One region of the Pseudoalteromonas nanhaiensis genome, then DNA from elsewhere that is predicted to be linked to it. Evidence: predicted binding sites of a transcription regulator. Region 1 holds the regulator's gene; the other holds the start of a gene.

Region 1 (14,971 bases):
AGAAGGCGTTCATTGGCGATAGAGTTTCGGGTCAGTTCACCACTGACCCGAAACTGATTATCCTCGAGTTGAGTAATATCAACGTTACTCATCGCCACCTTCACCTCTAAACTGCACTGGTAGTTGGCTCTTTTGCTCAAGTAAGTCACTCACGTGTTCGATACCTTGTTGACGCAAAATGCCTTGTAATTCACTTTGTTTAGCGTCAAGCAGGCTTATACCCTCGGCAATCATGTCGTATGCACGCCAATCACCATCTCGGTCTTCACGCACTTTAAAGTCAATTTTAATATCAGGCTTACCTGGTTCCACAATTTTCGTTTTGACTAGTACCACATCTTGACCTTTAAAAGGCTGGGCTGGGCCAAACTCAACACTTTGGTTTGTATACTGCGTAAACACACCAGCGTATGTAGCAATTAGGTATTTTTGAAACACATCAATGAAGTGTTGCAAATCTTTGATTGCTTTTGCCTTTTCTTCTTTATCTTCGATTGCACGTACTTTTGATACATGGTTACCTAACACACGAAGTGCAGCGTACTTGTAGTCAATGTAAGGCATTAACTCTTCTTCTACGATCACTCTTAGATACTCTTTATCTTTGGCGATTAAAGGCTGATCTTTAGTAATACGTGCAAAGGTATTATCTGATACTTTGCGCACCATTTTGTATGGGTCTTTTAAATCGACCTCAGGCTCTGCAGCGTGTACACCTACCGTAAACACCACGCTTAAAGCGATTAGAAATTTTTTAAACATCATTATTCACTTCCTTGGTTGAACAAGAACTGACCTATCAGCTCTTCTAATACTAATGCTGACTTGGTATCGGTGATGTAATCACCATCAGCAAGCGCTTTACTTTCAACACCAAACAAATCATCTAAAGCAGCATCATCTTGAGCGGCTGTCACTTTTTCACCCATGCAGCGTTGCTCTGCAGAATCGGCAGCAATAACCGGGTTAATACCCAAGTACTGCTCCCCTAAAATACCTGATGTTAAAATAGAGATAGAGGTTGTATCTGAAAACTTACACAAATAGTTTGCGTCAATCGCCATGTTAACTACTGGCACAAACTCTTTTGGATCAATTGAAATTGACTCAACACGCCCCACAACAACTCCGCCGACCTTAATTGGCGCTCGGGCTTTTAACGAACCAATGTTTTCAAACTTGGCATTTAGTTGGTACGTTTCACCGCTACCACTAATGCCGGCATTTGCTACTTTGAATGCAAGCAATGCAAAAGCCGCAATACCTAGGGCTACAAAAAAGCCAACTAAAATTTCTAATTTCCGTGAATTCATCTTTATACCCTAATTAGCTGGTAAACATTACCGCTGTTAAAATAAAGTCAAAACCTAAAACTGCCAGTGATGAGTGTACAACGGTTTCTGTTGTCGCTTTACTTATCCCTTCAGAAGTAGGGATACAGTCATACCCTTTGTAAAGCGCAATCCACGTTACAATCAAGGCAAATACAAAGCTTTTAATCATGCCATTAACAATATCTTGCTGAAACGACACTTGCGCTTGCATGATTGACCAGAAACTACCTGAATCAACACCTAGCCAATCAACGCCAACTAAGTGAGCACCGATAATAGCAACAGCAGAAAATATCAATGCAAGCAATGGCATACTAATAAAGCCAGCCCAAAAACGCGGGGCAATAATGCGTTTTAGTGGGTCAATTGCCATCATCTCTAAGCTAGATAATTGCTCAGTGGCTTTCATCAAACCGATTTCAGCTGTTAGTGCACTGCCCGCGCGACCAGCAAATAATAACGCCGTGACCACAGGCCCTAATTCGCGTAACAAACTTAGTGCCACCAATGGCCCTAAGCTATCTTCAGCACCATAACCGACTAATACGGTATAGCCTTGTAAAGCGAGCACCATACCGATAAACAGGCCCGACACCATAATGATTAAAAGCGATTGTGAGCCGACCATATACAACTGACGGATCAGTAACGGCGTGCCTTTTTTGAAGTTTGGCATATTAACTAATGCGCCAAACAACATTTGCGTAGAGCGACCAAGCGCAGCAAAACGGCCTAACGTCTTGTGACCTAGCTTTTGAAACAGATCAAGCATTCGGTACTCCCAATAATTCATCATCATAAGCAGGAGCAGGATAATGGAATGGTACAGGACCATCCGATAATCCTTTTAAGAACTGCTGAACAAGCTCTGATTGATGATTTTGCATTTGCTCAGGTGAGCCTTCACCAATCACACCTTGATCAGCAATAATGATCACGTGATCTGCAATACTAAGCACTTCGGTTACATCGTGCGTTACAATAAGCGACGATAAACCTAACACCTCATTCAGTGATTTTATCAGCTTAACAAGTACCCCCATCGATATAGGGTCTTGGCCGGCAAAAGGCTCATCATACATAATCAGTTCGGGGTCAAGGGCTATCGAGCGAGCCAAAGCTGCACGGCGTGCCATACCACCTGATAATTCAGACGGCATTAAATCTTGTGCACCACGAAGACCTACAGCTTGTAACTTCATAAGGACTACAAGTCGAATTAAATCTTCACTAAGTTGAGTGTGTTCGCGTAAGGGGAAAGCGATATTGTCAAACACAGACATATCAGTGAATAAAGCACCACTTTGAAAAAGCATACTCATTTTAGTGCGGGCAGCATAAAGCTCCTTGCGAGACATGCTAGGAATACTATTGCCTTCGAACAAAATATCACCAGAATCAGGCTTAAGTTGACCACCTATCAAGCGTAACATGGTGGTTTTACCTATGCCGCTCGGTCCCATGATAGCGGTGATCTTGCCTTTCGGAATGTTAAAACTCATATTTTTATATATGATTCTATCGCCCCGTGAAAAGGTTACATCCTTGATTTCTACTATTGATTGCGACAAGTCGCTCTCCATAACGTTTTTCACTCGTTTTGCCATTTTAAAGTTTTTTTAGTCAAGATGGAAAAAACAATTCGTAAAATTTTGTAATATTTTCTATTCGCCAAATTAAACTCTACGCAGTTGCTCCTTAACCACACCTGAAATCTCATTCCTAAAAAACCGCGCTTTGTGCCTGCCAGCCTATTCTTTTACTTATACTTTCCTGCTCGCTTTTGTTACTATTTGCAGTCATCTGTTTCAGTAATGTTGGCGTATCACAATGGTGACTTCTTTTGTCATTTTAATTATTGGTTTTGCAGCACTTGTTTGGAGTGCCGATCGGTTTGTTTATGGTGCGGCTGCACTCGCAAAAAATATGGGGATCCCGACCCTAATCATAGGTTTAACGGTTGTTGCTATGGGTTCTTCAGCCCCTGAAATGATGGTATCTGCTTCTGCCGCGCTTGCCGGTAAAACTGATACAGCAGTAGGTAATGCTGTTGGCTCAAATATCACCAATATCTTACTTGTACTGGGTGTAACAGCACTACTTCGCCCTCTTTCTGTCTCGTCAATGACCTTAAAACGAGAAATGCCTTTAGTACTACTTGTCTCAATTGCGGCATGGTACGTGTTTTCAGATAACTACTTTTCGTTTGCCGAAGGTATCGCATTAGCTCTTGCCTTTGTTGTCTTCATCGCAGGCTTAGTGATTGTGTCTTTACGCGCTAAAAATCAAGACGATGACCCTTTCGTGAGCGAGGCATGTGAGGATGTTCCCGATAATGTCAGTACTAAATCAGCTATCCTATGGCTTGTTATCGGTATGATACTTTTACCTATCAGCTCACATTTTTTAGTCGAATCAGCCGTTGATATTGCTAAATACTTTGGCCTTTCAGACCTTGTAATTGGTTTAACAATTATCGCTATTGGTACCAGTCTACCTGAACTGGCTGCATGTATTGCTGGGGTATTGAAAAACGAAGATGATTTAGCATTGGGTAATATTGTAGGCTCGAACATTTTCAACCTACTCGCTGTTTTACCACTGGCTGGGATCATCAACCCATCGATTATCGACCCATCTGCAGCGAACCGCGATGCCCTTATCATGATTGCAGCTACTTTAGTGCTGATTGCCATGTCATTGAACTTTAAAGGTGCTCGCCGCATCAATAGAGTAGAAGGTGGCTTTTTGTTAGTCGCATTTATTGCATATCAAGGCTATATTTTTAGCCAAATAGGATAATCAATGACCCAGCTAAATTTTATTGCGCAAGGTAAGCGCGTTCTTGAAATTGAAGCGCAAGCTTTACACGAAATAGATCAGTACATCGATGAACATTTCGAGCAAGCTTGTCAGCTAATGTACCAATGCACAGGCCGTATCATCGTTATAGGCATGGGTAAGTCTGGCCACATTGGCAATAAAATAGCTGCCACATTAGCAAGCACTGGTACACCGGCATTTTTCGTTCATCCTGGCGAAGCAAGCCATGGCGACCTAGGGATGATCACTCGAGATGATGTAGTAATGTGCATTTCGAATTCGGGTGAAACCAGTGAAGTGTTAAGCATTATTCCTGTTATTAAACGAATTGGCGCAAAAATGATTTCGCTAACAGGTAACCCTGACTCAACAATGGCAAAGCTCTCTAATGTGCATGTTTGCATTAAAGTTAGCCAAGAAGCATGTCCACTGGGTCTTGCGCCAACGGCAAGCACTACAGCAACCTTGGTTATGGGTGATGCAATGGCTGTTGCTTTACTCGAAACACGTGGCTTTACAGCCGATGACTTTGCATTATCTCATCCCGGAGGCAGCCTGGGTAAGCGCTTGTTGCTTACATTAAACGATGTAATGCACAGTGGTGATGCAACACCAATAGTGCACGAGTCGCAAAGCATTAAAGATGCGCTTATTGAAATGTCTGCGAAGGGGTTAGGTATGACAGCCGTGGTCGCGGAAGACCAAAAACTCTGCGGCTTATTTACGGATGGTGATTTACGTCGTATTTTAGAGCAACGTATTGATATTCATAGTACCGCCATTAGCCAGGTCATGACGCGCTCATGTACTACAGCGAGTGCAGAGATGCTGGCTGCTGAGGCGTTAAATATTATGGAACGCAAACGTATCAACGGCTTGATTGTAATCGATAAAAATAATACACCGATTGGCGCGCTTAATATGCAAGACCTATTAAAAGCAGGAGTTCTGTAAGTAATGACATTCGCCGAGCTATACCAGCCCATTAGTCCTGATGTAAGTCAGCGTGCTCAAAAAGTTAAGTTACTAATATGTGATATTGATGGCGTTTTTTCTGATGGCCGAATTTATCTTGGAAATCAGGGCGAAGAGCTTAAAGCATTTAATACCAAAGATGGCTTTGGCATAAAAGCACTCATTAATAGTGGCTTTGAAGTTGCCGTTATTACCGGGCGCCATTCACAAATAGTTCAGCAGCGAATGACTAGCCTAACCGTACAGCATATTTATCAAGGCCAAGAAACAAAGCTGATTGCATACCAAGAGTTAAAAGATAAACTTGGCCTAGAAGATGAGCAAATAGCGTACATTGGTGACGATGGCCCTGATTTGCCTGTAATGGAAAAAGTAGGCTTTGCGGTAGCAGTCAATGATGCGCACCCATTGATAAAAAAACTGGCTCACTATACGACCATGCTACCGGGTGGCTTTGGCGCTGTACGTGAATTAACAGATTTACTGATGTTAGAAAACGGTAAGCCGTTAACTAGCGATGGAACCAGCGCATGAATATAGCCCGTATTTTACTGAGTATTGTTTTTGTTTGTTGCATGGTGTGGTTGTGGTATCCGTACTTTAACCAAACAACAAACACAATAAATAGTGAAGACGAGATTATTGCAACTCCCGATTATACGGCCGTTGCACTAAAGCAAACCGCTTATGATGAGCAAGGCAAGATTAGCCATAAAGTGGCTGCTGCAAAAATGGAGCTGTATCAGCAACTTGGGTTTACCTTTTTTGAGCAACCTATTTTTACACTTTATGGCGACCAGCAAATTTGGCAAGTAAAAGCTAAAGAAGCCACATTATATGAAAACGATCAGCTTATTTTTGAAGGAGATGTTGTTGCTAAAAACTTAACCCATAATGGCATGATCGAAGATATTAAAGCTGAAAACATTAACGTTGATATAGAACAAATGACCATGTTTTCGAAGCAACCTGTGACGCTAACAGGACCAAATTTAAAAATTACCGGTAAAGGCCTGAAAGCTAATTTAAAAACCGAGATTGTAGAGTTAACTAACCATACACGAACCATATACTATGACCAATAAACTGAAGAAATTACTCCTGATCCCAAGCTTATTGATTGCCTTTTCAGGCGTAGCTGCCGAGCAGACAGGCGCACAAATTAGCATAAGCTCAGATCGCCAAACTGGTAAGCTAAAAGATGGCGTTGGTATATTTGAAGGCAATGTCGAAATTATACATGGTAACCGCCGGATCACAGCCGAACGCCTTGAAGCCCATGGTGGTGATACAGAAGGTACTGTTGAGTTAATTATCGCCACAGGTAAGCCTGCTTATTTTGAAGAAAAGCAAGCAGATGGCACGGTAATGAGCGCCAGTGCAGAAGAAGTTCGCTACGACGTAGCCAAGCGCTTCTTAACTTTAAATGGCGAAGCCGAAGTGACTCAAGCAGGCCAAAAAGTAACAGCGAAAAGCATTACCTATGATATGGCACAACAACTAATTAGCGCAGAAAAAGATGAAAACTCAACAGACCGTGTACACACAATCTTAGTGCCTGTAGACAACAAACAAGACGATAAAGGCCAACCATGAGCACATTAAAAGCAGAGCTTTTAGCAAAAAGCTATAAAGGCCGCCAAGTTGTCAAAAATGTGGGTCTTGAAGTTGAAGCGGGCAGTATCGTTGGTTTGCTTGGCCCAAATGGCGCAGGCAAAACCACCACTTTCTATATGATTGTTGGCTTAGTACCTAGCGATAAAGGCAAGATCAGCATTGATGATAACGATATTACACTTTTGCCAATGCATAGCCGAGCACGTTTAGGGATTGGTTACCTACCACAAGAGTCATCTATTTTTAGAAAGTTAACGGTTTATCAAAACCTAATGGCTATTTTAGAAACGCGTAAAGATTTAAATAAACAAGGCCGAGAAGAAACACTCAACAACTTACTTGATGAATTTAGTATTCAGCATATTCGTGATAGTCAAGGCATGGCCTTATCTGGGGGCGAGCGTCGTCGCGTAGAAATTGCTCGGGCATTAGCAGCAAACCCTAAATTTATCTTGTTAGATGAGCCTTTTGCTGGTGTTGATCCTATTTCAGTGTTAGATATAAAGAAAATTATTGAACACTTAAAAAATCGTGGTATTGGTGTATTAATCACTGACCATAATGTTAGAGAAACCCTTGATGTTTGTGAAAAAGCCTACATTGTTTCTCATGGGGAGCTAATTGCATCAGGAACACCTGAGCATGTTTTAGCTGACCAAACCGTACGCGATGTGTATCTAGGTGAGCAATTCAGGCTATAACCAATAAGCCACCATCTAGCGCATCTGCTAAACTAAATAACAATGACAATAAATCGATATAAATTTACCTGTGACTGCACAGGTGTCGATAACACATAAAAGGATTGTTAGGGATACATGAGGCAATCATTACAGCTGCGCATGGGCCAGCAACTTACAATGACTCCACAACTGCAACAAGCAATTCGCTTGCTGCAGCTTAGTACATTGGATCTCCAGCAAGAAATTCAAGAAGCACTTGATAGTAACCCTCTGCTTGAAGTGGAAGAAGCAGATTACAACGATGAAAACATTGGTAAGAACGAGCAAAAAGCTGAATCTGATGATACTCAGCTAAGTGCATCGGCCGAAGAAGCGCCGAGTGAGTACGAACAAGAAAGCAGCGATGCCCTTAACAAAGACACCGTAAGTGACGATTTAGCCATGGATGTGACATGGGATGAGTACATGAGTGCTGCCCCATCAACATCATCAGGTCCAATGCCAGAAGATGAGTCAATTTATCAAGGTGCATCGACTGAAACCCTCCATGAATACCTTATGTGGCAATTACAACTCACACCATTTAGCCCAACTGACGAAGCGATCGCTGTCGCCATCGTAGAGGCAATTGATGACTCAGGTATTTTAACTGTTAGCTGCGAAGACATAGTCGAAAGTTTTAATCAAAATAATGATGAAGAAGAAATCGAACTAGATGAAGTCGAAGCGGTCTTAAAGAGAATACAGTTGTTTGATCCAGTAGGGATTGGTGCCCGTAGCTTACAAGAGTGCTTATGTATCCAGCTTCGCCAATTCGATGCGAGTACGCCGTATTTAGCTGAAACTAAAATGGTTTTATCTGAGCACATTGAATTATTAGCAAGTCGCGACTATCGCACTTTGATGAAAAAGACTAAGCTTAAAGAAAGCGAACTAAAAGAAGTAATGACGCTGATCCACAGCTTAAACCCTAAGCCAGCAGACAGCATAGTTCGCGAAGAGTCTGAGTACGTTATACCCGATGTATCGGTTAAAAAAGTTAAAGGTCGTTGGGTCGTTGAACTAAACCCAGATTGTATGCCAAAAATTAGAGTGAATAGCCAATATGCAGCTATGTCACGCTCAGTAAAATCGAGCAGCGATAGCCAGTTTATTCGCTCTCATTTACAAGAAGCTAAATGGTTTATTAAAAGCTTAGAGAGCCGTAACGATACACTTTTAAAAGTGACCAATTGTATCGTACAGCAACAACAAGCATTTTTTGAACATGGCCCAGAAGCCATGAAACCAATGGTGCTGAACGATGTCGCAGAAATGGTCGAAATGCATGAATCGACAATTTCACGTGTTACAACACAAAAATACATGCACACCCCTCGCGGGATTTTTGAGTTGAAATATTTCTTCTCAAGCCATGTCAGCACAGAAAACGGTGGTGAGTGTTCATCAACAGCAATTCGCGCTTTGATCAAAAAGCTTATCGCTGCAGAAAACTCAGCTAAACCATTGAGTGATAGTAAAATTGCAGATATATTGGCTGAGCAAGGAATTAAAGTAGCTAGACGCACAATTGCAAAATATCGAGAGTCTCTAGCGATACCTCCGTCTAATCAGCGTAAGAGTTTGATTTAGACGTTTTACATAGAAGGAAAATGCTTATGCAACTAAATTTAACTGGTCGTCATGTAGAAATCACTGATTCATTAAGAGACTATGTAAACAGCAAGTTTGCAAAACTAGAAAGGCATTTTGACCACATTAATAATGTACATGTCATTCTAGATGTAGAAAAATTAAGCCAAAAAGCAGAAGCAACTTTACATGTAAATGGAGGCGAGCTCTTTGCCTCAACTGCACACCAAGATATGTATGCAGCCATTGACTCGCTAATCGACAAACTAGATCGTCAAGTCATTAAACACAAAGAGAAATTAGCTCGACACTAAATTATGAAACTTAGTTCACTTACTAACCAGGACTGCAGCAAAGCTGCGGTCCTTTTTAATAGCAAAAAAAGAATCCTTGAATATATCAGCGAGCTGGCTCACCAGCAGCTTCCTCATTTATCTCAACAAGACGTCCTTGATGCCTTACTCAATAGAGAAAAATTAGGCAGTACAGGTATTGGTCGTGGCATTGCTATTCCACATGGCCGCATGAGTGGTGCAGAGCAACCACAGGCATTTGTCATAGTGAGTGAATCCCCAATCAATTTTGACGCAATTGATAACCGACCTGTGGATATTTTCGTTGCACTCATCGTACCAGATGGAGACAGCCAACTTCACCTAAAGACCTTATCGACAATTGCTGATAGACTAAAAGATAAAGAGTTTTGTAAACAGTTACGTAGCGCTAAAACAGACCACGAACTGTTTCAGGTCATATCAGCAGAGGCATAAATGGAATTAATTATCATCAGCGGTCGCTCAGGCTCAGGTAAATCGGTCGCTTTACGTGTACTTGAAGACTTGGGTTACTACTGTGTTGATAATATCCCAGTCAACTTATTACCTTCGCTTGTTCGTAGCGTTTCTGACAACTATGACAAAATAGCAGTCAGCATAGATGTGCGTAACTTACCGAAAGAGCAGCAAGAGTTTAATGATATTCTTGAATACCTGCCAGGTTTCGCAAACCCAACACTGTTCTATTTAGACAGTGATGACCAAACTCTGATCAAACGCTTTTCTGAAACGCGACGCTTACATCCTCTATCGATTGACTCGCTGCCACTCGATTTAGCAATTAAGCAAGAAAGAGTATTACTGGATGTACTGATCACGCGCGCTGATTTTATGATTGATACCACCGACCTGAGTGTTCATCAGTTAGCTGAATCAATTCGTGAAAAGATCTTAGGTAAAAAAGATAAAAAGCTGATTATCACCTTTATGTCGTTTGGCTTTAAACATGGTATTCCAAAAGAAGCCGATTACGTATTTGATGCACGTTTTTTACCAAATCCACACTGGGAGCCAGACCTAAAGCCACTCACAGGCTTAGATCAACCAGTAAAAGATTACCTTGCAAGTCATAGCATAGTGCAAAAATTTACATGGCAAATTCAAACATTTGTGCAAACATGGTTGCCTCACCTTGAGCGTAACAATCGCAGCTATCTTACCATCGCAATTGGCTGTACTGGCGGGCAACATCGCTCGGTATATTTAGCGCAGACCATTGGTGATAGCTTTTCAAAAACGCATGCGAACGTAAAAATCCGCCATCGCGAGCAAGATATTTAATTGGATGCCAGATGCACGCAGAAGACACGTTTTTAATTCAAAATAAGCTTGGCTTGCACGCACGAGCAGCCACTGTTTTAGCACAACTTGCTTTGCAATTTGATGCTAAAATTATGCTTTATCAAGACGATAAAGAAGCTGAAGGTGATAGTGTTTTAGCCTTAATGCTACTTGAAAGTAGCCAAGGTAAAGAAGTGCGTGTGGTATGTGAAGGCCCAGATGCAGAGGCTGCACTGAACGCAATTGGAGAATTAATTGCACAACGCTTTCATGAACAAGAATAGCGTTTGCTAAGGCTTAACCGTTTAAGTTAAACTTAGTTCAGGTATTTATAATTCTCTTTAAATATCCTACTTTTATATCGTTCACACCTTAAAAATACAAAGCACTTAATAATTTTATCGCAGTGTGAAGATATCCTGCAAATACACCACTTAGCAACTATGCTGTATTTGCAGAATCTGTATTAATCTATTTTCAGTTGTAAGGACGCCAATGCCAGAAGCCTTTGAACAAGACTACCCACTACAACAACTTAAACAAGTGACCAAGTCACTCAATAGTGGACAATTTGTTCAGGTGCGAGGCATGCTCGCTAAAACAGCTCCGTGTGATACCGCTTTATTATTAGAGTCATCTCCCCATAAAATTCGTCGCATGCTATGGCAGTTGGTAGACCCAGATGTGCGTGGTGATGTTTTAGAAGAACTCTCAGAAGACGTACGTTTAGGTATTATTGCTCAGATGGAGCCTGAGCACATTGCTGCTGCAACCGAAGACATGGACGACGATGACTTAGGTGAAGTTCTTCGTAGCCTTCCTGACACCGTTTATCAAGACGTAGTCAGTGCAATGGACTCGCAAGATAGAGAAAGGGCAACTCAGGCACTGTCATACCAAGAGCGTTCAGCCGGTGCCCTGATGAACAGCGATACGGTAACAATCCGTCCAGATGTTACCTTAGATGTAGTCCTGCGCTATTTACGCTTGCGTGGTGAACTACCAGAGGGTACAGATGACTTATACGTTGTTGATAAACATAACTGCTTTTTAGGCGCGCTTTCGTTAACCACATTACTGACCAACTCATCGGATAAAATTGTTCGTGATTTAATGGATGAAGAGTGTGAGTCAATCCTGATCTCAATGGATGAAAGTGATGTAGCGCAATTGTTCGAGCGTCATAACTGGATTTCAGCCCCTGTTGTTGATGATAACGCTCACTTGCTTGGTCGTATTACCATCGATGATATCGTTGACGTCATCCGTGAAGATGCTGAACACAGCATGTTAAGCCTTGCTGGTCTTGACGACGAAGAAGATACCTTTGCGCCAGTACTCAAAAGTTCGCAGCGTCGCTCTATTTGGCTGGGAGTTAACTTATTAACCGCATTGCTAGCAGCAATTGTGGCAAGCTTTTTTGAAAACACCTTAGCAATCTTGCCTATTTTGGCGGTACTAAATGGTATCGTACCTTCAATGGGTGGTGTTGCAGGTAGCCAAACATTAACACTGGTTATTCGTGGTATAGCGGTTGGCCATATCAACCAAACAAACCAACGCTTCTTATTACTTAAGGAACTGGCGATAGGCGCACTGAATGGCGTTATTTGGTCGATATTGATTGCCGGTGTGGTTGCCCTATGGCAATGGGACTTTAAGCTCGGTGCGGTCTTAGCGTTTGCGATGTTTATGAATCTTGTTGCCGCTGGTATCGCGGGTGCGAGTATTCCGTTAATTCTTAAGAAAATGAAAATTGACCCAGCCCTCGCCGGCAGTGTGGTACTGACAACCGTCACCGATATTGTTGGTATTTTTGCCTTTTTAGGCACTGCAACCTGGTTATTGATCTAATATAAAAACGGCCCTTTAAGGGCCATTTATATCTTTTACTTTGCGCGCTGCTTATTTTTACCTACTCTAGGCTTGGTATTGGCCTTTTTGAATTGGCTAAAACCAGTGTGGCGTGTAAGTGCCGCACGGCCTTTACCACCTTTACTATTTGCCGCTTTTTCGTTGCGACTCTCTTCAGGCACCAAACAGTTTGGCCCTTTCCCGATTAGATTCGCTTTGCCCATTTTTCTAAGAGCTTCGCGGATCATCGGCCAGCCGGCAGGATCATGATAGCGTAAAATAGCTTTATGCAAGCGACGCTGACGTGCCCCTTTTGGCACAGGCACTTGTTCAGTATTGTTTTTAATATTACGTAACGAGTTCATCTCGGTATGATAAATTGTCGTTGCGTTGGCCATTGGCGACGGGTAAAAATTTTGTACCTGATCAAGCTTAAAGTCATTGGCCTTTAACCATAGCGCCATGTTAACCATGTCTTCGTCTTTCGTTCCTGGATGTGCAGAAATAAAATACGGGATCAAATACTGTTTCTTACCGGCTTCTTTTGAGTATTTATCAAATAGCTCTTTAAATTTATCGTAAGCACCCATGCCCGGCTTCATCATCTTAGATAATGGGCCATCCTCAGTATGCTCAGGGGCAATTTTTAAGTAGCCGCCTACGTGATGAGTAACCAGCTCTTTTACATAGCGTGGATCTTCTACTGCTAAGTCATAGCGTACGCCTGACGCAATCAAGATTTTCTTCACGCCTTTCACATCACGGGCTTTTTTATAAAGCTCAATCGTTGGGGTGTGATCGGTGTCCATATGCTTACAGATATCAGGATAAACACATGATAAACGTCGGCACGTGCTCTCGGCCTTTTTGCTCTTACAGCGCAATTTATACATATTCGCTGTTGGGCCACCTAAGTCAGAAATTACCCCTGTGAAGCCCGGTACTTTGTCACGAATTTGCTCAATTTCATCAATAATTGATTGCTCTGAACGGCTTTGAATAATGCGTCCTTCATGTTCTGTAATCGAACAGAAAGAACAACCACCAAAGCACCCGCGCATAATGTTCACCGAGGTTTTAATCATTTCATAGGCAGGAATTTTTTCATCGCCATAGCTTGGATGTGGAATACGCTGATATGGCAAACCAAATACGCCATCCATTTCTTCAGTTTCAAGCGGAAATGCAGGCGGGTTCACCCAAATCGAACGGTCGCCATGGCGTTGAAACAAGGCACGTGCACAACCTGGGTTTGTTTCTTGGTGCAAAATACGCGACGCATGGGCATAAAGCGGTTTATTTACACTCACTTGCTCATACGCTGGTAACTTAACGTAGGTCTTTTCCCATGGCTTAGGACGCGCAGGCTGAATAGTGATTGGCTTGGCAGCCTCTGCGCTTAAATCAATACCCGCTTGTTTAAACTCAGATTTACTACAACCGACATCATCTGCACCATACGGGTTTGGAATTGGATCAATCTTACCGATTTTATCGATAGCCGTAGAGTCACTGCCACGCCAGCCCTGCAAAGGCTCTTTTCGAATAACCGCGGTACCACGAATATCTTGAATGGTATCAACCGACTCACCACCAGCAATTCGGTGCGCAACTTCAACAAGCGGACGCTCGGCATTACCGTAAATTAGAATGTCAGCTTTGGCATCAAACAAAACACTTCGGCGTACTTTTTCTTGCCAGTAATCATAGTGCGCAATACGACGTAAACTCGCCTCAATACCACCAATAATTAACGGCACATCTTTATAAGCTTCACGACAGCGTTGACTATACACAACCACAGCACGATCAGGACGTTTACCACCTATGTTACCCGGCGTGTATGCATCATCATGGCGCATACGCTTTTCAGCAGTATAGCGGTTGATCATCGAGTCCATATTGCCCGCAGTCACACCAAAAAATAAGTTAGGCTTACCTAACGCCATAAAGGCATCTTTTGAGTTCCAATCAGGCTGAGCAATAATACCAACGCGAAACCCCTGAGACTCAAGCATGCGGCCAATTACAGCCATACCAAAACTTGGGTGATCAACATAGGCATCGCCACTGACGATAATCACATCGCAACTATCCCAGCCTAATGCATCCATTTCTGCACGGGTGGTTGGTAAAAATGGCGCCGTGCCATAGCATTCAGCCCAATACTTAGGGTAAGAAAACAGGCCTCGCTCGGCTTTTAATGCGCTCATAAAGTGTACTCTGCTAACAAAAGGGGCGAATTATAACCCACTCTTATGGATTATTATAGAAAACAAAACGCCCTTCACATTGAAGGGCGCTGCAAGTAACTAGGGTCAAGAGCTAAGCTAATTAATGTTTGGCTTGTAAATATGTGATTAACTCGTTCTCAGGCATAGGCTTAGCGTACATAAATCCTTGTACTTCATCACAACCAAGCTCAAGTAAATAATCA
Region 2 (14,971 bases), on a different contig from region 1:
AAAGACGCCGTTGTTATCACGGTAATAAAATAAATCAGGAGAGGAGTCGACAATTGAGCGCAATAACATACCTTGTTGGGCGAGTTCTTGTTGAGTTTTCTTGCGCTCAGCGATTTCACGTCTGAGCTCTTCAATTGCTCTGTGCTTAGCGTGAAACGCCATTTTACGCTCATCAATCTCTTCATTTAAGCGACTGATATTGTCTTTTAACGTTTGGTTTAATAGTTTTTCTTGCTTAGTGGCACTATCTAAATAGCTATATGATGCTTCGAGCTGGCGAATTGAATTTAGCAGCACCGAAATCAAAATAGGCGATACAACTGCGGTAAAAAACATCACCGCTAAAACATCCACCAAGGTGACAGTCCCCACTGCAACATAATAAAACATGCAAGATAAAATCAGCGACATCACTAATAATAAGGCATAGCAAGCCGCAGCGGTCTTAAATTCACCGTATTTAGAAATAAAGCTTGAGAGTGTGCGAGCCCACGGACTCATAGAAGAATCAATCATATATTAAAGCTTAGGCACATAATCGAAAAAAACAGCATAGCTAATTTTATCACTAATCCTTTAGAAATATTCACATTGTGCGATAAACATATAATTTTTTCACGTATGGCACTTCTTTTTATATTTTTTCATGTAAAATATCGCGCTTTATTAATTGCAAAGAATGAGTATTACCATGCAAACCACAATGCCAGATATTGCTGATACGGCCCCAGCGTTAAAAACGGGTAAGTTAGACTGGGTTGGCATGGGTGAAATTGAACTACCTTTCATTTTTGAAACTCGTAACCAAGCCCCAGTAAATGTAATTGCTAAAGCACGCGCCTTTGTTAATTTACATAAAGAAGATGCCAAAGGCATTCATATGTCGCGTTTATTTTTGGCGCTTGATACCTTATCAACCGAGCAACAAGTTAATCCCCAAACCCTTGCTCAAGCACTTGATGCCTTTATCAGTAGTCATGATGACCTAAGTGACAAAGCACAGATCGAGTTTAAATTTGAGTTGCCTTTGCGCCGCAAATCACTATTAAGTGGTAAAGTGGGCTGGAAAAACTACCCTATCCACTTAATCGCTAAAATAAACCAAGGTGTATTAAGCTTTGAATTAATGGTTGATGTGACCTACTCGTCAACATGCCCATGCTCAGCAGCCCTTGCACGACAATTAATTCAAAATGCATTTAGCGAAAAGTTTGCAGAGCAAGATATTGATAAGCAGACTGTTTTAGAATGGCTGGGCACAACGGATGGAATTGTGGCTACACCACACTCACAGCGCTCAATTGCAAACGTCAAAGTAAAGCTCGACAGCGAAATTGATAGTTTTGATGTGGTTGGCTTGATTGATGCTTTAGAAGCAGAGCTTAAAACGCCTGTGCAAGCAGCCGTTAAACGTGAAGACGAGCAAGAGTTTGCCCGCTTAAATGGTCAAAACCTAATGTTCTGCGAAGACGCTGCACGTAAAATTAAAGGCTTACTCGAAGAGCAAAATTACGCTGATTACTGGCTACAAATAAATCACTACGAATCACTTCATGCCCACGATGCAGTGGCAATTGCTGTTAAAGGAATTGTTGGCGGCTACACAGCTTAAAAAATTCAGGTGACTCCGCACACTTAGGCACACTAATTGCTAATTATTTTGAGTGTCAATTTGTTGTTGTGGAGTTACCATATGGAATTCGCTTTATTATCAATTTTAGTTTTAGTCGTAGTAGCCTCTGTTGTTGCGTCAAAGTTTACCGATGAAGGCGGAAACCCTTATCCTTTCACTCGTAAGCAAACTGTTTTTACGCAAGTTGAGAGTGCTTTTTTACATCTTCTAGAACGTGCTGTAGGCGACCAATATAAAATCGTCAGCCGCGTTAAACTCATTGATTTAATCGACTGCAAGCAAGGCTTATCTGTCAAAGCAAAACGTGCTGCGATGGCTAAAGCCAAAAACAAACAGTTAGATTACGTACTTATCGACAAAGACAAACTTACCATTGTTGCCGCGGTTGATTTAGTAAATAACACCAACCGCGACGGCCATAAAGCACAACGTGATTGGTTTGTTAGTGGCGCATTAGAAGCGGCGGGCATCCCGCATATTCGCATGAAGGTAAAATCAGGCTATCAACCAAGAGAAGTACGTGATGCAATCATGTTTAAACTTGGTAAACCTGCAGCAGCGCCTGCAAGACCTGCACGCAACCGCATTACTAAACCTGCGGTATTATCACCATCACAAGCAAAAGCACACTCAACGGCGCTTGCAGAAATATAACCTGTCATAATATTGGCAAAAGCAGACTTTAAGGTCTGCTTTTTTGTTTGTTTCGGGCATTTTTAGGTATAATCATCCTATTCAATCTAAGGAATCAAATATTATGCACGTTGGTATTATTGGCGCGATGGAGCCAGAAGTAAAAATCTTACGCGAAGCAATGGTAAACCCAAGCATCATGACTAAAGCTGGTTTTACCTTTTACACTGGTGAATTAGCGGGTAACACAGTTACTTTAGTTCAATCTGGTATTGGTAAAGTAGCTTCTGCAGTAGCAACAACACTACTAATCGACAACTTCAGCCCAGATTGTGTGATCAACACAGGTTCTGCAGGTGGTTTTGAGCCATCGCTAAATGTAGGCGATGTGGTTATTTCTTCAGAAGTTCGTCACCACGATGTAGACGTAACTGCATTCGGTTACGAAATCGGTCAAGTACCACAAATGCCAGCTGGCTTTGCTGCGCACCCTAAACTGATTGAAGCGGCAGAGCAAAGCGTAAGTCAAATCAGCGATGTTAAAACCATGATTGGCCTAATTTGTACTGGTGATTCATTCATGTGTGACCCGGTACGAATTGAAAAAACACGTGCTGAATTCCCAACTATGCTTGCAGTAGAGATGGAAGGTGCAGCAATTGCACAAGCTTGTCATGTGCTAGAAACACCATTTGTTGTTATTCGTTCAATGTCTGACATTGCTGGCAAAGAGTCGCCGCAATCATTTGAAGAGTATATCGAAACTGCATCTATCAACTCATCTAAAATGGTTGTTGCTCTTTTAGAGAAGCTAACATCGGTGAGTTTATAAGGTGATTGCAAATATTGTTCAAAACCATTTGGACATTATTGTATTTTTTGTAGCGCTCTTAGCTGAGCGCTTTTTTCCTTTGGTTAGTTGGTATCATCCTAATACCTTTTTAACCGTTATTTTCTCTGCGCTTAGCGAGCGTTTATACAACCCAACGAACCCCAAAAGCTATCAATATTTAGCCTCAACCTTAGCTTTTACTCTCACCATTTTAGTGATAGTGACACTGGTTGTACTTTTTTTAGAATTTGCTTTTTATCCTGAGCTATTAAACGGCTTAATTTTGTATTTATTACTAAGTAGTCGTGCCCAAGAGAAAAAATCACTGCGGATAGCAAGATTAGTTAAGCTAAATCAAAAAGCGACAGCAAGAGAGCTACTTACAAGCCTTGTTGCTCGTGATGTTTCACGTTTATCGGCTCCTGGAATTTGTAAAGCCACCATGGAGTCACTGGTGCTGCAAAGTGCGCGGCATTATTTTGCCGTTATTTTCTTTTATATAATTGGCGGCGCTATCTTTGCTTTGGTTTATCGCTTACTCACTTTAATACATCAAGCATGGCGTAAGAATCGTAAGCCAAATAACCCGTTTTTAACGACCATAGCTAAACTACTGTTTGTATTAGAGTGGTTACCCATTCGATTATTGGCTTTAACGATTGCTGCAAGCAATGCCAGCAAGCAGAGTATTCATTATATTAAGCACTATGGAAGACACTTTTATCAAACTAATACAGGCTGGCTATTAAGTGTGACCTCTGCGGCATTACAAGTGCAATTAGGCGGTCCGGCGCTATATCAAGAAGAGCGATTTAATAAGATGCGTGTAGGTACCGACCGTTTACCAAATGCTGATGATATTGCCGCTTTAGTGAATCGTTTAAACCAAGCGAAAGCATTTTGGTTACTGCTGATAGTCGGGATTGAAGTAATTAGCCTATTCACAAACTAATCAAAATATAAGCACAAAAAAACCAGCCGTAGCTGGTTTTTTATTTCTATTAGCTTGATTAAGCTAAGGTGATTTTAGCAAACTTACGCTTACCTACTTGGTAAATCTGAGTTGTGCCTTTTGCAACTTCAAGCTTAGTATCCGTTACTTTTTCTTCACCATTTAATTTAACTGCACCTTGCTTGATCATACGCATCGCTTCTGAGGTACTTGCAACAAGATTAGCTTCTTTTAGTAAGTTAGTGATAAACACAGTGTCTTCAGCGATAGTAACTGTCACTTCAGGGATCTCATCTGGTAATGCATTCTTTTGGAAACGCTTGATGAAATCTTGATGAGCACCTTCGGCTGCTTCTTCACTGTGGAAACGTGCAATCAGTTCTTTCGCTAATTCAATCTTGATGTCGCGCGGGTTTGCACCATCAGCAACACGCTGCTTAAGAGCTGCAATTTCTTCGATTGATAATGCACTTAATAAGTCATAGTAACGCCACATTAGCTCATCGCTAATAGACATCACTTTACCAAACATATCGTTCGGCTCATCAGTAATACCAATATAGTTACCTAATGACTTAGACATCTTTTGAACGCCATCGGTACCTTCAAGCAGTGGCATCATAAGCACTGTTTGTGGCTTTTGGCCTTCGTCTTTTTGTAGTTCACGACCCATTAGTAAGTTAAAGCGTTGGTCTGTACCGCCAAGCTCAACGTCAGCTTCTAATGCAACTGAGTCCCAACCTTGTACCAGTGGATATAAAAATTCGTGGATAGCAATTGATTGACCATTGGCATAACGCTTTTTAAAGTCATCACGTTCTAGCATACGTGCTACTGTTTGACGCGCAGCCAGTTTAATCATACCTGCCGCACCTAAGTTCTCCATCCAAGTAGAGTTGAATGCAACAGTTGTTTTAGCAGGATCGAGGATCTTAAATACTTGCTCTTTATATGTTTCAGCGTTGGCTAAAACATCTTCACGAGTTAACGGTTTACGTGTTACGTTTTTACCCGTTGGATCACCAATCATACCGGTGAAATCACCGATTAAGAAAATCACTTCGTGACCTAGGTCTTGGAAGGTTTTCATTTTGTTGATAAGAACTGTATGACCTAAATGCAGATCAGGCGCAGTTGGATCGAAACCCGCTTTGATCTTAAGTTTCTTACCTGACTTTAGTTTTTCAACTAATTCGTCTTCAATTAATATCTCTTCTGCACCGCGTTTTATCTCAGCTAGAGCGGTTTGTAAATCCACTGTGTATTACTCCAAAAATTCAGCTACCGGGGCGTGGTGGCCTGTCAGGGTTATAATTATAGAGCTAAAAACTTTAAAATTTAGCTAGTTAGCATCAAAAGAGTGACACTAAAAAAAAGCCTAACTTAAATAGTTTAAGAAACAGCCCTGCAGGCAGCGCGCATGATTGTTCTTTATACCGCGTTATTGCATTTTATTGAAGGTACTTTAGTTAACTAACAGCAAATTAGTTTAACTGACGACACATGCTGCAAATTCAACCAAAAAAGTTTAACGCGCAGGCCAATTCTAGCGCAAATTAGCGCCAGTTTAAATCTACAAAACACTGGTATTTGCGCTATTTTAGGTATATCCTGCAATATTAGTAATTAATTTTCTTGACAGCAGAAAAGGCACGTTATGGTTCATGTAGTGCACAAACTCCCCAAAAAACACAAACTGCTCATTCTAGGTTTGGTTTCTGCTATTGCCGGCTTGGCACTTTTGCCTTCTGAAAAAGCCACCGCCTCAAAGGATAACAGTGCAAACGCACTTGAAATTGGTAAACGCTACGAATTACAAGTTAAAGTTGATGATAACGAAAAACTAACTGAACTAAATTCGGAGCAAGCAGCAGCAAAACTTCCAGAATATGAGCTTGTTGATCATGAAGTTCGCAATGGCGATAATTTAGCTCTTATTTTTAAGCGCGCGGGCTTCTCAGCGCAAACTCTGCACAAACTAGTTAACACAAACGCTGAAACGCGCAAGTTAACAAAAATTCATCCGGGTGAAATTTTAAGTTTTGCAACCGCCGAAGATGGCTCATTAGCGCAGCTTCGTTATGTAATTTCAAAAACAGATACCTTATACGTTACATTAAATGACGAAGGTAACTACGATACATCAATCGACAGCAAAGAAATTGAAACCCTCAGCAAGTCTGCCGGTGGTGAAATCAGCAACAGCTTCTGGACATCGGGTATTGCCGCAGGTTTAAGCGAGCGCCAAATAATGAACTTTGCCGATATTTTTGGTTGGGATGTCGACTTTGCAAATGATATTCGTAAGGGTGACCAATTCGGTCTAATCTACGAAACCCACTATGTTGATGGTGAATACATTGGTGATGGCAAAATCATTGCTGCAGAATTCATAAACCAAGGTGAACGTTATACAGCGATTCGCCATACTGATGGTAACTTCTATACGCCTGAAGGCCGTAGTATGAAAAAAGCTTTCTTACGCGCGCCTGTTAACTTTAAGTATATTAGCTCAAGCTTCAACCCTCGCCGTTTACACCCTGTAACTAAAACTGTTAAGCCGCATAATGGTATTGATTATGCTGCTCGCACAGGTACACCGGTAGTTTCATCGGGTAATGGTAAAGTGATTAAAGCGGGTTACAGCAAATACAATGGTAACTACGTATTTATTAGCCACGGCACTCAATATGTAACTAAATACCTTCACTTGAACAAACGTCTGGTAAAAACAGGTCAAAAAGTGAAGCAGGGGCAAAAAATTGGTACGGTTGGTGCGACTGGCCGTGTAACTGGCCCACACTTACACTATGAATTCTTAGTAAACGGTGTACACCGTAATCCGAAAACGGTCAAACTACCTAAATCAGAGCCTTTACCGCGTGATGAGCTAGCTAAGTTTAAACCGATTGCTGATAACTTCTTAGCGCAATTACAACGTAACCGAGAGTTACAATTAGCGTTAAATAAGTAATTGAGTAAACATTAAAAAAGCCGCTTCAATGATGAAGCGGCTTTTTAGTGCCTGCCACAAAATCAGCCTTAATGACCTTTATTCTCTTCAATAATTGAAAGCAAGTATGAGCTTGCGCAGGCGCGATTCATGCCTGAAATAAAACACAACACAGAAGCTATTATTACCTTAATAAAACATAAATAAGTTGAATAATTAGCGAAATCATCACCAGTGGCCAAATGTACTTTGCGTATTTTGTAGCGCCATCAAGCCCCATTTTAGACTGATACTTTTCAAGTAGCGGTATTAGAATAACCAAGGCAACAAAAAGGCATAGTAAGATAATAAAGATATTCATGGTGGCTTCCTTACACAACTATCATTTAACTACAATTTCTTTAGGGTGACCCTAGTCTATAGGCAAAAAAAAGCGCAGTAAAATTACTGCGCCAGTCGGTTGGAAGTAAATCGACTTAGCCAACAATCGCTAACAAAATACCTGCTGCAACGGCACTTCCTAATACCCCTGCAACGTTTGGTCCCATAGCATGCATTAACAAGAAGTTATGCGGATTGCTTTCAAGACCTACTTTATTCACCACACGTGCTGCCATTGGTACCGCTGAAACACCCGCAGCGCCTACTAATGGGTTTATTGGCGATTTAGAGATCTTATTAAGACCTTTTGCCATAAACACCCCTGAAGCTGTACCAATCGCAAACGCTAATGCACCTAACACCAAAATACCGATAGTTTCTACCGTTAAGAACTTATCAGCAGCAAGCTTTGAACCTACCGCTAAGCCTAAGAAAATCGTGGTAATGTTGATGATTTCATTTTGTGCACTGTTACTTAAACGATCGACCACACCCGATTCGCGCATCAAGTTACCTAAGCAGAACATGCCTACAAGTGGTGTTGCAGCTGGTAAAAACAAGATAGTTAAACTAAGCACCATTAAAGGAAAAATAATCTTCTCTTTTTTCGATACAGTACGAAGTTGCGGCATTTGAATTTCGCGCTCTGCTTGCGTTGTTAGTGCACGCATAATTGGTGGCTGAATAATTGGCACTAGTGCCATATATGAATAAGCCGCTACTGCGATAGCCCCAAGTAAGTCTGGTGCCAATTTAGATGCTAAGAAAATAGCCGTTGGACCATCCGCACCACCAATAATGGCAATTGCCGATGCATCTTGTAGCGTAAATTCAAAGCCAGGAATAAAGTTAAGTAGAATTGCACCAAATAAAGTAGCAAAAATACCAAACTGCGCAGCTGCACCTAACAGCAACATACGCGGATTTGCTATCAAGGCACTAAAGTCTGTTAGCGCGCCAACCCCCATGAAGATCAGAAGTGGAAACACCCCAGAATCAATCCCTATGTGATACACATAATAAAGCAGTCCACCTGGTTCAGATAAGCCTGCAGCAGGAATATTCGTTAAGATCGCCCCGAAGCCTATTGGTAACAATAGTAAGGGTTCAAAATTACGAGCAATTGCTAGATATAACAATAAGCAACCAACCGCAATCATGATCAAGGCAGGAAAGGTAAAGTTAGCGATACCTGTTGCATGCCAGAGATTTAAAAGACCATCCATTCTCTGTCTCCTACGCCAGCGCTATCAATGCATCGCCAGTGGCAACAGAATCACCTTCGGCAACTAAAACTTCAGCAACCGTGCCGGTATGTGCAGCGCGAATTTCAGTTTCCATTTTCATCGCTTCCATAATGATAACTACATCACCTTGGTTTACTGTTTGGCCTGGCTTTACTTTCACTTTGAAAATATTACCCGCCAATGGCGCGTTTAAAGTTTCGCCAGCAGACGCTGAAGCAGACTGAGGAATTAACTCACTGTCTTTTAAAGTCACCTCTTTAAGCTCACCACCTTGTGCTACAACGACATCGTAAACTTTGCCATCAACTTTAACGCTGTATTGCTCAGCTTTTACTGAGTTTGCAGCAGCTGGTTTGCTTTCTGGCTTAGCAACTTCACCTGTAGGAATAGCTTCAAATGCATCAGGATTATTTCGGTTTTTAATAAACTTAAGACCAATTTGTGGAAATAATGCATAGGTAAGCACATCATCAATCACATCATCAGCAAGCTCTAAACCTTGCTCTTTAGCTTCTTTTAATAATTCAGCTTCTAGCTTCTCAAGTTCAGGTTCAAGTTTATCAGCAGGACGACAAGTAATTGCTTCTGCGCCATCTAGAACGCGTTCTTGTAGCTCTTTATTCATAGGTGCCGGCGTTGCACCGTACTCACCTTTAAGTACACCTGCGGTTTCTTTGGTAATCGTTTTATAGCGCTCACCAGTCAATACATTAAGTACCGCTTGAGTACCGACAATTTGAGACGTTGGAGTTACCAGTGGAATATAGCCTAAGTCTTCACGAACACGTGGGATCTCAAGCAATACTTGATCAAGCTTATCGGCAGCACCTTGCTCTTTAAGCTGGTTTTCCATGTTAGTCAACATACCACCTGGCACTTGTGCTAATAAGATACGGCCATCAACACCTTTTAGGCTACCTTCAAAAGCAGCATATTTTTTACGAACATCACGGAAGTACGCGGCAATTTCTTCTAGTTGGTTTAAATCTAGGCCGGTATCTCGCTCTGTGCCTTCAACAATCGACACGATTGTTTCTGTGGCGCTATGACCATAAGTCATACTCATAGACGAAATTGCGGTATCAAGCATATCGATACCTGCATCTATAGCTTTTTGGTAAGTTGCAGTACTTAATCCTGTCGTCGCGTGACACTGCATCGCGATAGGAATAGATACGGTTTCTTTTAAACCTTTGATTAACTGCTCACAATCATATGGCTTTAATAAACCAGCCATATCTTTAATACAAATAGAATGACAGCCTAGTTCTTCGAGCTGTTTCGCAAGTTTAAGCCACATATCAAGTGTGTGTACTGGGCTTACGGTGTACGAAATAGTACCTTGAGCGTGTGCGCCTACTTTAACCGCTGCTTTAATTGCAGTTTCAAGATTACGTACATCGTTCATAGCATCGAAAATTCGGAACACATCTACACCATTTTTATGGGCTCGTTCTACAAACTTTTCGACAACATCGTCTGCATAATGGCGGTAGCCTAAAAGGTTTTGTCCGCGCAATAGCATTTGCTGTTTAGTATTTGGCATTGCCGCTTTTAATTCGCGAATACGTTGCCAAGGATCTTCACCTAAATAACGGATACATGAGTCAAAGGTTGCTCCACCCCATGATTCAATAGACCAATAACCTGCATTATCAAGTTTTTCAGCCATGGGTAGCATGTCGTCTAAACGCATACGCGTGGCCAATAAAGACTGATGAGCGTCACGCAATACTAATTCTGTAAGTTTTAATTTAGCCATGTTTAAGCTGCCCCATTATTTTTGTTTATTTCGAAATTGTGCAATTGCAGCGCTGATCGCGGCAATATGTGCCTGAGGCACACCCTGTTGAGGTTGAATTTTTGCTGTTCGTGTTGGCTCTACACTTGTAGGATCATCGAATCGGCTTACAACTTTCGACATTAAAATAACCGCAGATATTAAAATGCTCAGAAAAACAAACACGCCAACCATGCCTGTTACCATTAAGCTGCCTGCAGTTGTGAGCAATTCACCAATATCCATACAACTCCCCTTCGATGATTAAAAATAAAAAATCATTTTTGTTAAATATTTATTCAGCAATAATAACAAACAAAAATAATTTGTATAGCCTATTGTAAATTGGTAAAACCAATTAAACTCAAAATAACATAGAGCACAACTAATTAACACCATACTATTTCAGCAATTAACCTTACGTTATAGATGATAAAAATAATGAATATAGCCATCAGTTATATTAAAACAAACCGACGAAAAGCAAGTTCTGTTCAAAAACCCTGCTTAACAAGGTGTTACAGTAACAACTCATGACAAAGTGCGAAATTGGTCTTACCAATAAAGACAAAGCTAAATATAAAATGAATTTAATTAATATGAAAAAATATCACTATGAATAAGTTACACGCTTGATCGTAAAAGTTACCAAAAGAATAACCATGCCCCGCCCACAAAAAACGCTAAGCAACTGAAATATAAAGATAATAATGATTGGCATAAAACTCGCTTTATTCAACTCGACCATTTGAAAAATTAATTAGGCAAGGAGACCACTATGTTACGCTGGACCATTACTTTTTTAGTTATTGCATTAATCGCTGCAGTGTTAGGTTTTGGCGGTATTGCTGGAGCCGCAGCAGGCATTGCTAAGATTATCTTTTTCATTTTTTTAGTATTGCTTGTTATTTCGTTAGTGTCAGGTGCTCTTAGAGGCAACGTACCTAAGTAAAGCAAGTTAAAATTTAATTAACCCTAATATTTAATTTACAAGGAATTTAGTTATGAAAAATTCAACTTTAAAAGCCGCTACTATCGCCCTATTTTCAGGTTTATTCATTATGGGTTGTGAAGACAACTCAGCAGAGGAAGCCGGTGAGCGTATAGATGAAGCAATCACTGATACACAAAATGCAGTTGAAGATGCATGTGAAGAAGTTAAAGAAGGTGTTAAAGCAGAAGAAACTAACTGCTAATATCACACCTTACGAAAAAAGCGGCCTAGTGCCGCTTTTTTGTTTTTTAAATGAGGTATGAGATCTGAGATAATCGTAGGAATGATTTTAACCGTGAATTTTTTGCTATAGCGTGAGTTTTTCGGCGTTAAAACGCCTCCTACAAGTCTTAACTTGGATTTAAAGTCTGATGACTTTATAAACCACCGCGCGAAATAAATTTCACGCCTACGCGAGCCTCAAGCTTGCTAACTTTACTCTTTCCCCTAGAGACTCGCTAACTTGTTGGGTTTATCTAATAGCTGACGGCTGAAAGCTGATGGCTCTGAGTGCGTTGGGTTTCACTCCGTTCTACCCAACCTACAAGCTGATGGCTAAGAGTACGCTTTCATTTACAAGACGTTGTGAGAGGCTTATTTGTCGTTACACTCGCTATATGCCACTGACCGTCGATAAAACTCACTTTTGCGACGTCACTTACGGCAAAATCACCGGGGACATTTAAGCGCGTTAAGTTACTCGCTAACTGTTGTGTACAGTATGGCCCTGTATCACCATGCATCACGAGCACTAGCTTATTGGTATGCTTTGCAAAATCGCTGATGGCATCTCGGTATACTTTAAAGGCATCACAATCGGCGCGCTGTGACTCACTGCAAGCGGATTTACTGGTTGGGTGGTAAATATCTGCCTGAAAGCCAAACACATAGGCCTTAGCATCCTGATGAACATGTGCTTGCTTTAGCCAAATGAGATTGTACTTATCACGCATATCGGCGGCATCCAGTGCTGCGTTTTTATCACTTTTTAAGATTTGCGAGCGACCATTAAAGGTGCCCGGGATATGCAAGGTACGAAACTCAATGCCATTAAATTGCCATCGGGCATTTTCTGGCATCTCAGCTTGTGTCGCATAACCCTGTAGCCGCTTTGCTTTTTGTGTATAAGCTTCGTCGAACATTAAGCCTTTTATAAAACTTAGCCGCTCAAGCTCATCAAAACGCACAGATAGCTTTTCTCGGTCGCAATCGGTCCATTCATTATCACCAGGGGTGTAAATGAAAGGCTGTGTAGTCAACGATGTTAGTAACACCTTGTTAGTTTGCAAAAGCTTATTCGTGCATGCAAGTGAGCCCGATTTCATATCGCCCAAGTGCATCAAAAATTCATGAGGTGTCGCTGCGATTGCCTTGGCAATTTTTCCGCCTTCTGCGAGATTAATTTCATCTATCGGGGTGTATGGCATATCGCCCATAACCAAAAAAGTATTTGTAGTCATTGCAAGTGCTAACGACATTGAACTAACAAACATATAGCTTACACCTTTAAAATACACATACCTTAAGCTCTCACAATGACAACTAAATGAAAACCAACTGCGGCAGATTTTTTTTATCAATGTTAAACTGCTATCAGCAAATTAAGTGAGTCCACGAATGACATTAACTACAACTTACACATTAGATAAACCGTATTACTACGAGTGCTTTGATGAGTCTTTACCCTACTCATCTCAGGCTAAACCTAAATATCCTCTGTTAGCATTGCTCATAACATTAGGCCTACTAGCCTTTTACCAGTTAGAAAACCATTATTTAGGTAGTTTTATGATAATGCTTGCCGTAGTGGAGTGCTTATCGTTTTATTATAAACGTCCATGGTGGGTGGCCAGACAAATGATGAGTCGTGCTTCAGGTAGTGAAGTAACTATCGTGTTTGATGATGAAGGTGTTAAAGCCGAAAACCCCTATAAACACTATCAACTAACATGGCAACAAATCACAGACATAATTGAGACTGAGCGAGGCTATATTTTGAAAGCTAGTCGAGGTATGCAATACCTGTCTAAAAAAGCGCTAAATGAAGAGATTATTGCAGAACTAAATAAAAGAGCCACTCAATGAGTGGCTCTTAAAATATCTTTCGCTGATTAAACGTTGCCCGGATTTGGGTTAGATTTCTCTGCTTGGATGCGCATGTAGATTTCTTCACGATGTACTGATACATCTTTAGGCGCATTAACACCAATGCGAACTTGATTTCCTTTAACACCAAGAACAGTAACTGTAACTTCGTCACCGATCATAAGGGTTTCACCTACTCTACGAGTTAGTATTAGCATTCTCTTGCTCCCATATTCCAAAAAATTAAAAGATTCCGCGTCAAAAACATTCTAATGAAATCTAGACTTAAAAGTAAGTAAAAACTCTAAATCTTATTCATTTTCAGTTAAAAAAACTTTGTGCAGCGCACGTACTGCCAGCTCTAAATATTTTTCGTCTATTAGAACTGAAATCTTAATTTCAGATGTCGACACCAAAATGACTTTGATGTTTTCTTCGGCAAGCGCATTAAAAAATAAACTTGCTACTCCAGAGTGTGACTTCATCCCCACTCCTACTGCTGACACCTTAGCAACATTGCTTATTCCTTTAATAGAATCTGCGCCAAGCGCAGCCTGATTTAAGGTTAAAACTTCCAATGCTTGTTCATAATCATTGGTGTGCACAGTAAAAGCATAGTCTATTTTTTCAAAGTTATGATTAACTTGATTAATCATATCAATTTCGATACCAAACTCTGCAAAAAGTTTCGTAATTTTAGCCAGGTTTTCAATCCCATATTGCATTTGATTGATATAAATCAAACTTTCATCACGATTGAAAGCAATACCTGACACAATATTTGCTTGCACTTCCGGTTCCTCAAAACTGATCAAGGTCCCTTGATCTGGGTTAAAACTCGATAGTACTCTGAGCGGTATATTGTATTTTCCTGCCGCTTCTACACTACGAATATGCAATACCTTAGCACCTAAACTCGCCATTTCGAGCATTTCTTCAAAAGTAACATGGCTCATTCGACGAGCATTTGGTTCAATACGCGGATCAGTTGTATATACGCCATCAACATCGGTATAGATCTGACATTCGTCAGCATTAATCGCTCCCGCAATCTCAACTGCTGAAGTATCAGTACCACCTCGGCCAAGTGTGGTGATATTACCTTCGATATCTCGGCCCTGAAAGCCTGCAATTATAGCAATACGGTTGTGCTCAAGCTCATGCTTTAAACGAGTCGCTGCAACCTCTTCAATACGCGCTTTACCAAACATATTGTCGGTGCGAATGTTGACCTGATCAGCCAGCAAACTTACCGCTGAGTGGCCACGTTTAATAATAGCCATTGCCAGTAAAGAAACAGACACTTGCTCACCTGTGGTAAGCAGTACATCAAGCTCACGGGCGCTTGGTCGAGAATCGATTTGTTTAGCGAGTTGAATAAGACGGTTAGTTTCTCCCGACATTGCCGAGAGCACCACCACAACTTGATGGCCTTGCTGCTTGGTTTTTACAACAAGGTCAGCGACGGCCTCAATTCGCTC

What was found. The regulator sigma-54, encoded in region 1, starts transcription at its own class of promoters, with help from an activator protein. The targets are predictions, from matches to a motif close to GTTGGCACGNNNNTNGNNT.
Region 2: ACSFVZ_RS17845 (DUF1328 domain-containing protein) is a predicted target of sigma-54. The motif match lies at 11,125-11,143, and genes of this name have one in related genera.

Annotation. Positions count from the first base shown of each region.
Region 1 is NZ_JBPNYQ010000033.1:11,611-26,581, reverse strand. It holds gene ACSFVZ_RS19185 (STAS domain-containing protein) at 1-92, opposite strand, end outside; gene ACSFVZ_RS19180 (MlaC/ttg2D family ABC transporter substrate-binding protein) at 85-762, opposite strand; gene mlaD (outer membrane lipid asymmetry maintenance protein MlaD) at 765-1,313, opposite strand; gene mlaE (lipid asymmetry maintenance ABC transporter permease subunit MlaE) at 1,327-2,106, opposite strand; gene mlaF (phospholipid ABC transporter ATP-binding protein MlaF) at 2,099-2,917, opposite strand; gene ACSFVZ_RS19160 (calcium/sodium antiporter) at 3,165-4,136, shown strand; gene ACSFVZ_RS19155 (KpsF/GutQ family sugar-phosphate isomerase) at 4,140-5,111, shown strand; gene kdsC (3-deoxy-manno-octulosonate-8-phosphatase KdsC) at 5,115-5,666, shown strand; gene lptC (LPS export ABC transporter periplasmic protein LptC) at 5,663-6,217, shown strand; gene lptA (lipopolysaccharide transport periplasmic protein LptA) at 6,207-6,728, shown strand; gene lptB (LPS export ABC transporter ATP-binding protein) at 6,725-7,450, shown strand; gene ACSFVZ_RS19130 (RNA polymerase factor sigma-54) at 7,568-9,064, shown strand; gene hpf (ribosome hibernation promoting factor) at 9,091-9,378, shown strand; gene ptsN (PTS IIA-like nitrogen regulatory protein PtsN) at 9,382-9,834, shown strand; gene rapZ (RNase adapter RapZ) at 9,835-10,680, shown strand; gene ACSFVZ_RS19110 (HPr family phosphocarrier protein) at 10,692-10,964, shown strand; gene mgtE (magnesium transporter) at 11,176-12,534, shown strand; gene ACSFVZ_RS19100 (YgiQ family radical SAM protein) at 12,570-14,747, opposite strand; gene ACSFVZ_RS19095 (bifunctional diguanylate cyclase/phosphodiesterase) at 14,869-14,971, opposite strand, start outside.
Region 2 is NZ_JBPNYQ010000027.1:11,491-26,461, forward strand. It holds gene arcB (aerobic respiration two-component sensor histidine kinase ArcB) at 1-516, opposite strand, end outside; gene folE2 (GTP cyclohydrolase FolE2) at 692-1,612, shown strand; gene ACSFVZ_RS17800 (DUF2726 domain-containing protein) at 1,694-2,287, shown strand; gene mtnN (5'-methylthioadenosine/S-adenosylhomocysteine nucleosidase) at 2,391-3,098, shown strand; gene ACSFVZ_RS17810 (cobalamin biosynthesis protein CobD/CbiB) at 3,100-4,050, shown strand; gene tyrS (tyrosine--tRNA ligase) at 4,109-5,308, opposite strand; gene ACSFVZ_RS17820 (peptidoglycan DD-metalloendopeptidase family protein) at 5,708-7,024, shown strand; gene ACSFVZ_RS17825 (hypothetical protein) at 7,188-7,364, opposite strand; gene ACSFVZ_RS17830 (sodium ion-translocating decarboxylase subunit beta) at 7,480-8,610, opposite strand; gene oadA (sodium-extruding oxaloacetate decarboxylase subunit alpha) at 8,621-10,393, opposite strand; gene ACSFVZ_RS17840 (OadG family protein) at 10,409-10,657, opposite strand; gene ACSFVZ_RS17845 (DUF1328 domain-containing protein) at 11,190-11,363, shown strand; gene ACSFVZ_RS17850 (hypothetical protein) at 11,416-11,607, shown strand; gene ACSFVZ_RS17855 (hypothetical protein) at 11,975-12,898, opposite strand; gene ACSFVZ_RS17860 (YcxB family protein) at 13,023-13,490, shown strand; gene csrA (carbon storage regulator CsrA) at 13,517-13,708, opposite strand; gene ACSFVZ_RS17870 (aspartate kinase) at 13,802-14,971, opposite strand, start outside.